DNA from 2 places in the Comamonas piscis genome. Region 2 is predicted to be linked to the other one. Evidence: riboswitches for the same ligand, from Rfam matches in the RefSeq annotation. Region 2 holds a riboswitch; the other holds the start of a gene.
What was found. A riboswitch is a leader RNA that binds a small molecule or an ion and turns the genes downstream of it on or off. The one in region 2 is predicted to bind cobalamin.
Positions count from the first base shown of each region.

Region 1: another riboswitch for cobalamin. It lies ahead of HS961_RS18725 (TonB-dependent receptor domain-containing protein); the one in region 2 lies ahead of HS961_RS13905 (TonB-dependent receptor).

Region 1 is NZ_CP058554.1:4,157,127-4,164,289, reverse strand. It holds gene HS961_RS18755 (universal stress protein) at 1-234, opposite strand, end outside; gene fnr (fumarate/nitrate reduction transcriptional regulator Fnr) at 391-1,113, opposite strand; gene hemN (oxygen-independent coproporphyrinogen III oxidase) at 1,263-2,645, shown strand; gene HS961_RS18740 (sulfite exporter TauE/SafE family protein) at 2,663-3,484, opposite strand; gene HS961_RS18735 (cell division protein ZapA) at 3,931-4,344, opposite strand; gene HS961_RS18730 (DUF904 domain-containing protein) at 4,344-4,559, opposite strand; cobalamin riboswitch at 4,597-4,845, shown strand; gene HS961_RS18725 (TonB-dependent receptor domain-containing protein) at 4,928-6,829, shown strand; gene HS961_RS18720 (cobyrinate a,c-diamide synthase) at 6,852-7,163, shown strand, end outside.
Region 2 is NZ_CP058554.1:3,085,517-3,092,679, reverse strand. It holds gene HS961_RS13920 (hydantoinase B/oxoprolinase family protein) at 1-1,516, shown strand, start outside; gene HS961_RS13915 (MFS transporter) at 1,599-2,981, shown strand; gene HS961_RS13910 (LysR substrate-binding domain-containing protein) at 3,136-4,116, shown strand; cobalamin riboswitch at 4,176-4,452, shown strand; gene HS961_RS13905 (TonB-dependent receptor) at 4,695-6,725, shown strand; gene HS961_RS13900 (ABC transporter substrate-binding protein) at 6,739-7,163, shown strand, end outside.

The sequences.
Region 1 (7,163 bases), 1.1 Mb from region 2:
GGCCACCACCTTGTCGACGACGCTCTGTGCAGCCCGTTCCCAGCCTTCCTCGATGCGCGCAATGTCATCAGGGTTTTGCATGGTGCTGCCTTCAAAATAGCTGCGCGGGTAGTTGGGCGAAATGTTGACGGCGGTAACGGTCGCGTGGCTCAGCTTGGCCAGCGCCAGCGCGTGTTGAACGGCCTTTTCGGACAGCTCAGAGCCATCGGTGGCAAGCAGGATATGTTGGTACATGGCGGGCTCCTTTCAGGTCAGACAGGGGGCAGTGCCGCTGCTGTGCAGCCTTGCCGTAATTGCATCACCAAGCATCGCTGCTGGCAGCGACAACGGATGTCGGATCAGGCCGCGTTTGCGCCGTTGCGGCGCTGTGCGGCGCCATCGACATGGTGATCAAGCCGCGCAGGCCTGGGTGTTGATCAGCCCTTGCAGCTTGTCAGTATCCAGAATGCGCACATGGCGTTGCTTGACCTCGATGATGTTTTCTTCTGCGAACTTGGAGAAGGTGCGGCTGACGGTTTCCAGCTTCAGTCCCAGGTAGCTGCCGATTTCCTCGCGCGTCATGCGCAGGATCAGCTCATGCTGCGAGAAGCCCCGGGCATGCAGGCGCTGCACCAGGTTCAGCAAAAAGGCGGCCAGGCGCTCCTCGGCGCGCATGCTGCCCAGCAGCAGCATGACGCCGTGCTCGCGCACGATCTCGCGGCTCATCACTTTGTGGACATGGTGCTGCAGGGCGGTCACTTCGCGCGACACCTCTTCCAGCGACGAGTAGGGCATCACGCAGACTTCGGCGTCTTCAAGCGCAATCGCGTCGCAGGAATGGCGGTCATTGACGATGCCATCGAGGCCGATGATCTCGCCCGCCATCTGGAAGCCGGTGACCTGGTCACGGCCGTCTTCGGTGGCAATGCTGGTTTTGAAGAAGCCGGTGCGGATGGCGTACAAGGACGTGAAGGTCTCGCCATTGCGGAACAGCGCGCTGCCGCGCTTGATCTTGCGTCGCGTGGCCACGATCTCATCGATCCGTTCCATTTGATCGACCGACAGTCCCACGGGCATGCACAGCTCGCGCAAATTGCAGCTGGAGCAAGCTACTTTGATGGAGGTGGATGTCATGTATCAATACCCGTGAACAACTATTCATATAGGAACGACGTTCCTTGGATGCGCCTATTGTGCGTGCAGGCGCCAATGGGCTTCTTGATGTACATCAAGGACGCGTGGCAGACCCTGGGGCACATTGGGGGTCCGCAAGAAAGAAGCCCATGATTTCTCTGACCCCTGAACTGCTACGCCGTTTTGATGTGCCCGGCCCCCGTTACACGTCGTATCCTACTGCAGACCGATTTGTTGAAGCCTTTGCTGCGGATGCGTACAAGCAGGCGCTAGCCCAGCGCGGCACCGGGCTGGTGGGCCGGCTGGCGCCCTTGTCCTTGTATGTACATGTGCCGTTTTGCGCCTCGCTGTGCTACTACTGCGCCTGCAACAAGATCATCACCAAGCATGCCGAGCGGGCGGATGAATACTTGGACTACCTGGAGCGGGAGCTGGATCTGCAACTGGCCCATGTCGGTGGCCGCCCCACCATCAGCCAGCTGCACCTGGGCGGCGGTTCGCCCACTTTTTTGACCGATGCGGGTCTGAGCCGGCTGATGGATATGGTCAAGCAGCGCTTTCAACTGCAGCCCGGCGGCGAGTACTCGATCGAGGTCGATCCGCGCACCGTCAGCCGCGAGCGCCTGCAGCACCTCTACCTGCTGGGCTTTAACCGGCTGAGCTTTGGGGTGCAGGATTTTGACCCGCTGGTGCAAAAGGCGGTACACCGCGAGCAGCCCGCCGAGCAGGTGTTTGCCTTGGTTGCGCAGGCGCGCGAGATCGGCTTTGAATCCATCAATATCGACCTGATCTACGGCCTGCCCCAGCAAAACCCGCAGAGCTTTGCCCGCACGATGGAGCAGGTGAACGCGCTGCGCCCGGACCGCATTGCACTCTACGCCTATGCGCACCTGCCTGAGCGCTTCAAGCCGCAGCGCCGCATTCAGGCACAAGACCTGCCCAGTGCAACCGACAAGCTGGCCATGCTGGCGCAGGCGCTGGCAGCACTGGAAGGCGCAGGTTATGTGTATGTGGGCATGGACCATTTCGCCTTGCCAGACGATGCGCTGGCCGTGGCCAAGCGCCAGGGCCGCCTACACCGCAACTTTCAGGGCTACAGCACCCAGCCTGATTGCGATCTGATGGCGCTGGGTGTTTCTGCGATTGGCCGCATTGGTCCTACCTACAGCCAGAACGCCAAAACACTGGAGGAGTACTACGACCTGATTGATCAGGGCCAGATCCCCGTGGTGCGCGGCCTGGCGCTGACCCGCGATGACCTGCTGCGCCGTGCCGTCATCATGGGGCTGATGTGCCAGGGCAGCCTGGCGATTGAATCGCTGGAGCAGGCCTGGCTGATTGATTTTGCGCAGTACTTTGCAGCCGAGCTGTCCCAACTGCGCGAGCTGCAGGAGCAGGGCCTGGTGCAGCTCAGCGACGACACGATCAACGTGACCGAGCTGGGCTGGTACTTTGTACGCGGCGTGGCGATGGTGTTTGACAAGAACCTGCAGGCCGACCGCAACCGGGCGCGCTTCTCGCGCATTATCTGAAGGCGGCCAGGCCAGCATTAGCCTGACAAGGCCGCCAGGCTCTTGTAGAGCATGTAGACCGCCAGGCACAGCAAGATGGCGCCAAAGATCTTTTTGAGCTGGGCCACCGGCAGGCGGTGGGCAGCGCGGGCGCCCAGGGGCGCCGTCAGCACGCTGCAGGTGGCAATGGCGGCCAGGCCCGGCAGCCAGATATAGCCCAGCGAATGCGGTGGCAGGCCCTGCAGATGCAGGCCAGCCACCATGAAGCCGATGACATTGGTGACCGCAATCGGAAAACCCAGCGCCGAGCTGGTGGCCACCGCATTGTGCATGGGCACGCTGCACCAGGTCATAAAAGGCACGCTGATAAAGGCGCCTCCGGCACCCACCAGGCCCGAGAGGCAGCCAATCACGCCGCCAGCTGCCACCAGCCCGGCGGTGCCAGGCATTTGCCGCATCGCCTTGCCGTTGGGTTTGCGGAACATGCGCAGTGCCGAGTAGCCGATAAAGAGGCCAAAGAACAAACCCAGATAACTGCCTTTGAGCAGCGCAAAAATCCCCAGGCTGGCCAGCAGCCCGCCCAGCACAATGCCGGGGGCCAGCCGTTTGACAAGGTCCCAGCGCACGGCGCCATGCTGGTGGTGGGCGCGCACGCTGGACAGGGAAGTAAAGACAATGGTCGCCATCGACGTGGCAATCGCCATCTTGATGGCCAGCTCGGGCGCCACGCCTTGGGTGCCGAGGATGTAGGTGATAAAGGGCACCAGCACCATGCCGCCCCCAATGCCCAGCAAACCGGCCAGAAATCCACCTATCAGGCCCAGGATGGACAGCGGCAGCAACACGAGTAAATCAGCCATGGCGCGCAGTAAAAAGGCCACCTGAAACAGGTGGCCTGAAACCCCGCTGACGCGGAGAGGAGAAGACAGAACGAGCAGCCTGCCCGCAAAAATAAGGTGTTCGCAGCGGATCCCCTGGACCGGCATCCTGAACCGGGGGTTCAGGTGGGCGAGGGCAACCTATCGTTGGGTTCATCTGACGCGAGACGATCACGCTCAATAGGTGATGTACCAAGCCCTGCTCTAAGAGCATTGGTTCAAGGAACTATAAAGCCCAGAGGGGCTGCGAACGAGTCCATTGTAATCGCTGCTGCCAACCGCGCCTGTGAAAACTGCATGCCAATGTACCCAGATTGGTCAAAAAAGAGAGCGGCCTACACAGACAGGAGAATGTGTAGGCCGGTATTTTGAGCCAAGGCATTGCATGGCGCGGCAATCTGGTGTTGTGCCGACCAGCAGCAACGCGATCAGGGTGTGGAAGCTGAAGCGTCGGGGCTTTGGGCGGGCGATGGAGCGAGAGCGGCGTCCAGGCGTTGCATCACGGACTGCAGCCGGGGCTCATCCCAGTCCAGGCTGGCCTGCGGGCCAGGGGCCGCTTGCACGTCGGCCATCGCGGCTGTCTGGGCGGCTGCTTGCGCCTGCAGCGCATCGGCGGTCTCGCTCAGCGCGCTGTTTTGCACTTGCAGATCCAGCAGATCAAAGGCTACGTTGAGGGCAGCCAGCACAGCAATGCGTTCGCGGCCGCGAATCTTACCCGCATCGCGGATGCCGCTCATGGCGCCATCCACATGCTTGACAGCGGCCATCAGGCGCGCTTCCTGGCCTTCGGGGCAGCCCAGCATATAGCTTTGCTGCATGATGTGTACTTCAAGCTGCTTCATCAGTCGTCCTGGTCAAAGGTCTTGGGCAGGCGTTCGATCAGCGCGTCCACGCGGGCGCGGGCTGCTGTCAGGCGCGATTGGAGGGAGTCGCGCTCCTGGGTCAGGGTGGTGACCTGCTCTTGCAGCTGAGCATGGGCACGTTGCAAGGCCTCATGCCGGCTCAGCAGGGCTTCCACCCGCTCAAGCATCAGATCCGTAGAAGGCGTAGTGGCCATAGAGAGACAGTCTTCTTAATTGCGCAATGGGTTTAACGCTAAAATTGTACCCGTTGGTGCTCGCCCTGGTGGTTCACATGGGGGCAGTTCAACGGGAAGCAGGGGCGGGCGCTTGTGCCATACAAGCCCAACGCAACCTGCGCTGCCCCCGCAACGGTAAGCGATGGTTGGCTTTTGCGCCATCCACAGCCACCACTATGCCACTGAATACCTTGAACAAGTGTTTGGGAAGGCGTGTGCTGTGTCATCGCCAGCCCGGATACCGGCCAACATAGTGGAGGCGCGCGGCCCAAAGGCCAGCGCGGCTTCCGTGTTCCCCATTGCCGGCGGGGAGGCTGGCGCGGGGTGGTTTATCGCCAGCTCATTCCATGTTGTCCTCACTGCTTCTGACACGCCCTTGCGCGCGTCCCGCTCTCACGCCCGGCTCCCGCCTTGTCCCATCTGCGTCCACCCTGGCTTTGGCCGTGGTAGCCGCACTGCCTTTGTTGTCGCTGCCAGCGCAAGCACAGCAGGCCCAGCCGGGGGCAGATACAGAGGGTAAGAATCTGCAAGAGATGGTGGTGACCGCCAACCGCATTGCGCAGCCGCTGTCCGATCTGGTGGCCGATATGTCCATCATCGATTCGCAAACGATTGCAAAACAGGGCCCCGGCAGCGTAGCCGATGTGCTGGCGCGGGTGCCGGGCATCCAGATTTCGCGCAATGGCGGGCCGGGTACGACCACCAGCGTGTTCCTCCGTGGCGCGGATTCGCGCTTTACTGCCGTCTATGTCGATGGTGTGCGCATGGATTCGCAGTCGACCGGTGGCGCTTCCTGGCAGTCCATCCCTTTGGCCTTGATCGACCGCATTGAAGTGCTGCGCGGCCCCGCCGCTGCCGTGTACGGCTCGGACGCAATGGGCGGCGTGGTGCAGATCTTTACCAAGAAGGGCGAGGGCGGCGTGCCCCAACCCTATGTGGGCCTGGGCTTTGGCAACCGGGGCACCTTCACGGCCGAGGCCGGCATCTCTGGCGGCGCCGACGGCTGGGATTACGCGCTGGGCCTGAACCGTTCGCAGACCGATGGCTTCAACGCCCGCACCGTGGCCACCGCCAACCCGGACAAGGACGACTACCGCAGCAATGCAGTCAGCGGCCGCCTGGGCTACCAGATCAACCGCCAGCACCGGCTGGAGGCCACCTTGCTGGCCAGCGATGTCAACTCGGGCTATGACAGCAGCCTGACCGAGGACGACCGCAGCCTCAACAAGATGCATGCGCTGGGTCTGAACTGGCAGGCGCAGTGGACAGAGCAATACAGCACCAAGCTGCAGTTCACCCAGTCGCGCGACTATTACGAAACCCGTCCATCACCTTACCAGACGGACACCCGGCTGCAGAACTACCTGTTTCAGAACGAATGGCGCCTGGGCGTGCACACCTTGACGGCCGCGCTGGAGCGGCGCGACGACGCGCTGACCAATGGCGGCATTGACCGCGACCGCCACCAGAATGCGCTGGCACTGGGCTATGGCCTGAACAGCGGCCCGCATACGGTGCAGCTGAACCTGCGCCGGGATGACGACAGCGAGTTTGGCGGCAAGACCACCGGCAGCGCCGCCTACGGCTATGCCTTTGCGACGAACTGGCGCGCCACGGCGACGGTGGGCTCGGCCTTCCGCGTGCCCACGCTCTACCAGCGCTTCAGCGAATATGGCGATGCATCGCTGCGCCCCGAGAAAAGCCGCAATGCCGAGCTGGGCCTGCGCTGGGCGCAAGGTGCCGACAGCTTCTCGGCCACCGCCTACCGCAACCGGATCACCAACCTGATCAATTTCTCGTCGCCCGGCAGCTGCGACAGCGAATTTGGCTGCTATGCCAACGTGGGCAAGGCGCGCTTGGAGGGCATTACCTTGGCGGCCACCACCAAGCTGGGGGCTTTCAACCTGCATGGCTCGGTCGACTTCCAGAACCCGCGCGATACCGAAAACGACAAGCTGCTGGCGCGCCGCGCCAAGCGCTATGCCACCCTGGGCGCCGAGACCCGTGCAGCAGGATGGACCTGGGCCGCCGATATGCAGACCAGCGCCAAGCGCTTTGACAATGCCGCCAACACCAATGTGCTGGGCGGCTACACCTTGTTCAACCTGTCGGCGCAGACCGAGGTGGCCAAGGATGTCAACCTGATTGCCCGGATCAACAACCTGGCCGACAAGCGCTACCAGACCGCCCGCACCTATGCCACCGAAGGGCGCAGCGTGTATGTGGGTGTCAAGTGGATGCCGCGTTGAGCGCAGAGGGGATAAGCCAGCCATGACAGACACAACGGTTCAGCACGCACCAACGGCCCCATGCGTGGCACTGCTGATTGCAGCGCCCGCATCCGGCCAGGGCAAGACCACGGTGACAGCGGCCTTGGCCCGCCTGCATGCCCGCCAGGGCCGGCGGGTGCAGGTGTTCAAATGCGGCCCGGATTTTCTCGATCCGCAGTGGCTGCGCCTGGCCAGTGGCCAGCCGGTGCATGCGCTGGATCGCTGGATGAACGGCGAGGCGGATGTGCGCGCCCGCCTTTTTGAGGCCGCGCAGAGCAATGATGTGCTGCTGATCGAAGGCGTGATGGGCCTG
Region 2 (7,163 bases):
GGCCCAGGCCGTGACCGGCACCCCCGGCCATGTGAACTCGATGGCCGAGTCGGTCGCGCATTTTGCCAAGCGCTTTGAGCGCAGCACCTTGCAAGATGGCGATGTGCTGGTCACCAACGACCCCTGGCTGGGCACCGGCCACCTGCACGACATCACCGTCGTCACCCCGGTGTTTTATGGCCGCGACGGCCACAGCGAGCACATCGGCTACTTTGCCGCCACCGCCCACGTGGTGGACATCGGCGGGCGCGGCTTTGGGCCGGATGGCAGCGATGTCTATGAAGAGGGCCTGTGCATACCGCCGATGAAGTTCTTCCGCGCCGGTGCACTGAATGAGGACCTGATCGAAATCCTGCGCAACAACGTGCGCGAGCGCGACCAGGTGATTGGTGACTTCCATTCGCTGGCCGTCTGCAATGCCACCGGCATGCGCCGCCTCAAGGGCATGCTGGCCGAGTTTGAGCTGCGTGACCTGGAAGACCTGGCCGGCTTCATCTTCGAGAACAGCCAGCGCGCCACCCGCGAGCGCATCGCCGCCTTGCCCGATGGCACCCAGCGCTATGCGATGACCGTGGACGGTTATGAAAAGCCCATCGAACTGGTCGTGGCCGTGGAGATTGCGGCCGACAAGCTGCGCGCCGACTTTGCCGGCACCTCGGACCCGAGCCGCTACGGCATCAATGTGCCGCTGACCTACACCAAGGCCTATGCCTCCTATGCGCTCAAGTGCGCGATTGCGCCGGAAATCCCCAACAACTGGGGCTCGCTGGAGCCCTTTGAGATCAGTGCGCCCGAGGACTGCATCCTCAATGCCCACCGCCCGCGCCCGGTGTCCGTGCGCCATGTCATCGGCCACCTGATCCCCGATGTGGTGCTGGGCGCGCTGCAGCCCATTTGCCAGGGCGAGATCCCGGCCGAAGGGGCCAGCTCCCTGTGGAACCTGCAGATGCGCTTCAAGGGTATCAGCCAGGCCACACGCAACCAGCAGCACGAGATCCTGATGTTCAACACCGGTGGCACCGGTGCGCGCCGCTCCAGCGATGGCCTGAGCGCCACGGCCTTCCCCAGCGGCGTGCAGGCCATGTCGGTCGAGGTGACCGAGAGCATTGGCCCCATCATCATCTGGCGCAAAGAGCTGCGACCCAACTCGGGCGGCGCCGGCCGCTGGCGGGGCGGCCTGGGCCAACGCATCGAGGTGGGCTCGGCCGAGGGCTTTGAGTTTGACTTGAACGCCATGTTTGACCGCGTGCATTTTGCGGCCCGGGGCCACAACGGCGGCCAAAGCGGCGCGTTGGGCAAGGTGTCGCTGGACGACGGTACCGCCTTGCGCGGCAAGGGCAAGCAGCAGATCCCGGCCGGGCGCCGTCTGATTTTGGACTTGCCCGGCGGCGGCGGCAACGGCGATGCGGCACTGCGCCCCGCCGCGCTGGTGCAGCGCGATGTGGCTTATGGCTATATCAGCGCCGAGCAAGCCAATGCCCAATACGCCCAGGCCAAGCCGCTGAACCCGGCCTGATCGCCTGACCATGGCCAGCGGCAAGGGCCGCTGGTCCGCACCCACTTTTCTTCCCCCCCCTGCAGGACACCAAGGACTCTCGATGCACACCCACACTCCCATGGCAGATGGCTTTGCCGCCCCCAGTGCAATCCCTTCGAACGGGTCGTCCCCATCCCCGACAGCGGCGCCGCGCGCGGTGCAGTCCAAAGAGCTCAACCGCGTGGTGCTGGCCTCGGTGGTTGGCAGCTTTGTCGAGTGGTTCGAGTTTTCCGTCTATGGCTACCTGGCCGCGGTGCTCGGCAAGGTCTTCTTTGCCACCAGCTCGCCGACGATGCAGGTAACCGCCTCCTGGGCGGCCTTTGCGATTGCCTTTTTTGCCCGGCCCATTGGCGGCATCTTCTTTGGCTCGCTGGGTGACAAGTACGGCCGAAAGCGCGTGCTGACCATCACCATCATCATGATGGCGATCTCCACCTTCCTGATTGGTGTGCTGCCGGGCTATGCCAGCATCGGCATTGCCGCGCCCTTGCTGCTGATCGTGCTGCGCCTGATGCAGGGCCTGTCCGCCGGGGGCGAGGCCAGCGGCGCTGCCATCTTTGTGGCCGAGTACTGCCGGGACCGCAACCGCACCTTGCTCACCAGCTGGGTCGAGGTGGGTTGCATGGCCGGTTTCTTCTTTGGTGCCTCGGTCTCGGCCATCCTGACGGTATTTTTCAGCGCCGACCAGATCCTGGACTGGGCCTGGCGCATTCCGTTTCTGATCGCACTGCCGCTGGGCGCCATTGGCCTCTATATCCGCAAGTACCTGGAAGAGACCCCCACCTTTGTCGCGATGAAGCAGCAGCATGATGCACTGGCCCAAGCCAGCTGGAAGGTGCTGTTCGCCACCCACAAGAAGGAGCTGTTCCAGTCCGCCGGCATCATCATCGTAACCAATGTGACCTTGTTCACCGTCGTCACCTACATCCCGACCTACTTTGTCAGCGCACTGCATGTGGATGTGGCCACCGGCCTCAAGCTGTCGCTGGGCCCGCAGCTGTTTCTGGTGGTGATGATCCCCCTCATGGGCATGCTGGCCGACAAGTTCAGCCGCAAGACCATGATGACCGCCGCCAGCCTGGCCATTGCCGTGCTGGCCGTGCCGTGCTTTCAGCTGCTGCTGGAGGGCAGCACCGCCGCCAAGATCTCGTCCTTGATGGTGCTGAACTTCTGCTTGGCCATGCTGCTGGGCAGCATCTACTCGATCATCCCGTCGATGTTCCATACCCAGGTGCGCTTCAAAGGCATGGCACTGAGCTACAACGTGGCCGTGGCGATGTTTGCCGGAACGGCGCCGATGATCAACTCCTGGTTGATTGCCAGGACGGGCAACCCCATTGTTCCGGCCTACTACCTGATTGGGGCGGCGGTCGTCGGGCTGATTGCGCTGCTGAGCAGCAAGGACCGCACCGGCTTGCCCATGCGTGGGGATCCGGTGCAGTAAAGAGGCCTGGGCAACAGCCAAAGCACAACGCATCCGTAGTGGGATGCGTTTTTCATGGGCGCACAGGGCAGGGCGCCAAAGGCGGTCAGCACCAGGCTGCCACCTATAATCAGCGCCAGCTCGGGCCCTGTCTGTCTTTGCCCGGCGCCCCTCCATGAAGTACAAGCTCCCGCCCCTGCAGCCGCTGCGCGTGTTCGAATCCATCTACCGCCATGGATCGATCCGCAAGGCCGCTGATGAACTGTGTTTGACCCCGCAGGCCGCCAGCCAGCAACTCAAGCAGTTGGAGAGCGTGTTGGAGATGCAACTGTTCGAGCGGGGAACCCGGGGCCTGCTGGCCAGTGCCGATGCCCAAACGCTGTACCACTATGTGGAGCAAGGTCTGGACGCGCTGAGCCAGGGGCTGGAAGCGGTGCGCGCCAACCAGCGCGAGGCCAAGTTCCATATCCAGGTCAGTCCCTACTTTGCGACCCAGTACCTGATCCGCTCGCTGCCGTCCTTCACCAAGGACTATCCGGCGCTGGACCTGCGCATCTCCATTGGTGTCGAGATGCCATCCTTTGATGCCAGCGACCTGGACGCGGCCATCGTCTGGGGTTATGGCGGTGTCGATGACCTCGACGAAACCCCGCTGCTTGAAGACCTCAAGGTGATCGTGGCCACGCCGCAGTTGCTGGCCGAGCACCCGGTGCTGAACGCGCAGGACCTGCACCACCACCGGCTGATCTCCCCGCTCAGCCACAACAGCCTGTGGCAGGACATCTACGAGATGCTGGGCCTGCAGCCCGGCGACAAGCATGTCAGCCCCATGCTGCTGCACACGCATGATGCAATGCTACAAGCCGTTCTCAGCGGGCAGGGCGTGGGCCTGCTGTCCTATGTCGATGCGCTCAGCTACATCCACAGCGGCAAGCTGCTGGCACCCTTTGGGGCGGAGCTACTGCGCCAACTGCCAATGGCACAAACGCCCAAGTTCCACCTCTATACACGCCGTGGCGGCGGTGAGGGAGCCATCCAGGCCAGCTTTCGGCAGTGGTTGCTGGGCAAGCTGCGCAGCAGCGACTTTATTGGCTACGAAACGCGTCTGGTCCAGAGCGAATCCCCGCTCCAAGCCAGCGCTGTATCGCCCAGCTGACACAGGCCGTTACTGAATCACGCTGCAAGCGCTGGCGGCTGGTACACTGGCTGCGCTTTGAAAAAAGCCTATCTACAGGTGCTCGCATGCCGCGAGTGAAACGGGAACAAGGTCGGGAGTGCGCTCCCCCAAGCCTTGGCTGCCCCCGCAACGGTAGACAGGAAAAGTAGCCGATGCGGCCCGCTCCCACGCGGGCCCAGTCACTGGGGTTGAGAATGCGTCCCTGCCTGCCAGGCAACAGGACGCCCATACCCTGGGAAGACCGGTTACCGGGTCAGCGCGCCAGCGCCGCACCGCCTGTAAGCCCGGAGACCGGCCTGTTCCTAGTCGCAGTGCGCCTTGGCCTTGCCCGGGGCGTGCTCTTTCAACTGTCTGCGGGGTGTGGACGGCGGTTCTTCGCGCGTCCCCGTCCCGGGGGCAGTTGCGTGCAGTGCAGCCACCGCATCAGGCAGTTAGCGCCTTTTGTTGACATGACTGCAGTTCCTTTTCCGAAAAACCGGCTCTTGGCAGCCGTACGGCTTTCTTCCGCTCTCCGCCGCATCGGCGGCTCCTGTGTCTTGTGCTTGCCTGCTTTGGGCATGGCGGTGGCCCATGCGCAAGAGGCCTCGCTGCCCGAAGTGGTGGTGACCGACAAGCGCAGCGAGCCCAATGCGCTCAAGCTTCCTTCCACCTCCGCCAGCAAGCTTGCCGTACCGCTGCAGGACCTGCCTGCCAGCGTGAGCTCGGTCTCGGCCGTGCAGATCCAGGAACGTGCCGACTATGAGGTGGTCGATGCCGTGGGCCGCAGCGTGGGCCTGAGTGCCAACGGCACGCCCGGCAATGGCGGGCTGTCGTTCTCCAGTCGGGGTTTTACCGGCGTCAACTCGGTGGGCGTGGCCGAAGACGGTCTGACCCTGGGCGTGGCGGCGGGCACTGTCGCCTATCCCAACTCCAGCTGGGGCTATGAGCGCTTTGATGTGCTGCGCGGCCCGGCATCGCTGATGTATGGCAGCGGCACCATGGGCGCCACCGTGAACGCGGTGCGCAAGGAGCCCAGTCGCACTACCTCGTCCGAAGTCTTGCTGGGCGCTGGCTCCCATGGCACGGCCCGTGCGGGCCTGGGCACCACCGGCGCACTGAGTGACAGCCTGAGCTACCGCCTGGATGTCTACGGTGATCGCACGGATGGCGAACGCCAACTGGGCAATAGCGACAGCAAGAAGCTGATGAGCGCCATCCGCTGGCAGGCCAACAGCGATCTGCGCCTGGACCTGACGGCCGACGTCAGCGACCAACGGCCCGAGCGCTACTTTGGCACCCCGGTGGTGGATGGCAAGCCGGTGGCGGCGCTGCGCGACCGCAATTTCAACTTTCTTGACAGCGACATCCACTACAAGGACCAGCGCTACAAGCTGAAGGCCGAGTGGAATGTGAGCGACGCGCTGGTGCTGCGCAACGAGACCTACCATATGAAGGCCGACCGCCATTGGAAGAACATCGAAGGCTATGACTACGATGCCAGCACGCGCACGGTTCACCGCTACGACTACCTGGAGATCGGCCACGACCTGGAGCAAAGCGGCAACCGCCTGGGCGCCGTATTCAAGCCCGGCCAGCATGAGATTGCGATGGGCTGGGATGTGTCGCAGGCCAAGTTCACCGCGCTCAACAGCTCGCCCTATACCGGCGAATCCGATGTGCCGCTGAACGGTGGCACCAGTGGCTACTGGGACAGCCCGGACCCTTACAAGCCGCGCATGACCTCGCGCATCCGCCAGAACGCCTTCTACCTGGAAGACGCCTGGAAGCTGGGCGAGCAGTGGCTGCTGATGGGCGGTGTGCGCCGTGACCTGTATGACTTTGACCGCATGGATCTACTCAGCCAGGCGCGTTTTGACAAGACCTTGGGAGGCACATCCTGGCGCCTGGGCCTGACCCACAAGCTGGACCAGAACACCAGCGTCTACGCCCAGGTCAGCACCGGCCATGACCCCGTCAACAGCCTGTTGTCGCTGACGCAGTCGCAAACCGGCTTTACCCTGAGCAAGGGCCGCCAGGTGGAAGTGGGAATCAAGCAACAACTGCCCAACGACCAGGGCGAGTGGACCCTGGCGGTCTTCGACATCCGCAAGAAAGACATCATCACCCGCGATCCGGACCGGCCGGCGCTGTCGATCCAGGGCGGCAAGCAGTCGTCCACGGGCATTGAGCTGGCGGGCAGCTGGCGGGCGACCAAGTCTTGGCGCTTTGAGGGCAATCTGGCCTATGTGGATGCGCAGTTTGATGAGCTGCTGGAAGGCGCCACCGCCATTGACCGCGCTGGCAACCAGCCGGCCAACGTACCGCGCTACACCGCCAATGCCTGGGCGCATTACCAAACGGGCGATTGGCGTGCTTCGCTGGGCCTGCGCCATGTCGCCAGCCGCTACACCAACAATGCCAATACCGCGCAGCTGCCGGCCTACACGGTGGCCGATGCGGTCCTGGGCTGGAACCTGAACCGCAGCACCACCTTGAACCTCGTGGGCCGCAACCTCGCCAACAAGCGCTATGCTGCCTCGTCCTACGGCTCGCAATGGCTGATGGGTAACGGCCGCAGCTTTGAGCTGATGGCACATCTGCGTTTCTGAGCAAGGCCCTGGCATGACACGACGCGCGATTAGGCACTTTCAACATGCGTTGGCGGCGGCGGCCGCTGTCGCACTGCTGGGTTGTGACCCGCCCGCAGGGCAGGGCGCAGCCAGCAGCACAGCACCGGCTGCTGTGGCTGCTGCGCCTGCGGCCGACCCAGGCCTGCTGGCCACCCCTCTGGTGATCGATGTCTGCGGCCAGCCCCAGCGCTATGACCGGGTGCCGCAGCGCGCCATCACCCACGATGTGAACATCACCGAGATGTTCCTCTTCCTGGGCCTGGGACCCAAGCTGGTGGGCTACTCGGGGATACCGTCGCAAAAGGAAATCAGCCCGGCGCTGAAGGACCAGTTCGCGCAGGTGCCCAAGCTGTCGTCGCAGGATATGAATCTGGAAAATATGCTGGACGCCCGCGCCGACTTTGTGTTTGGTGGCTG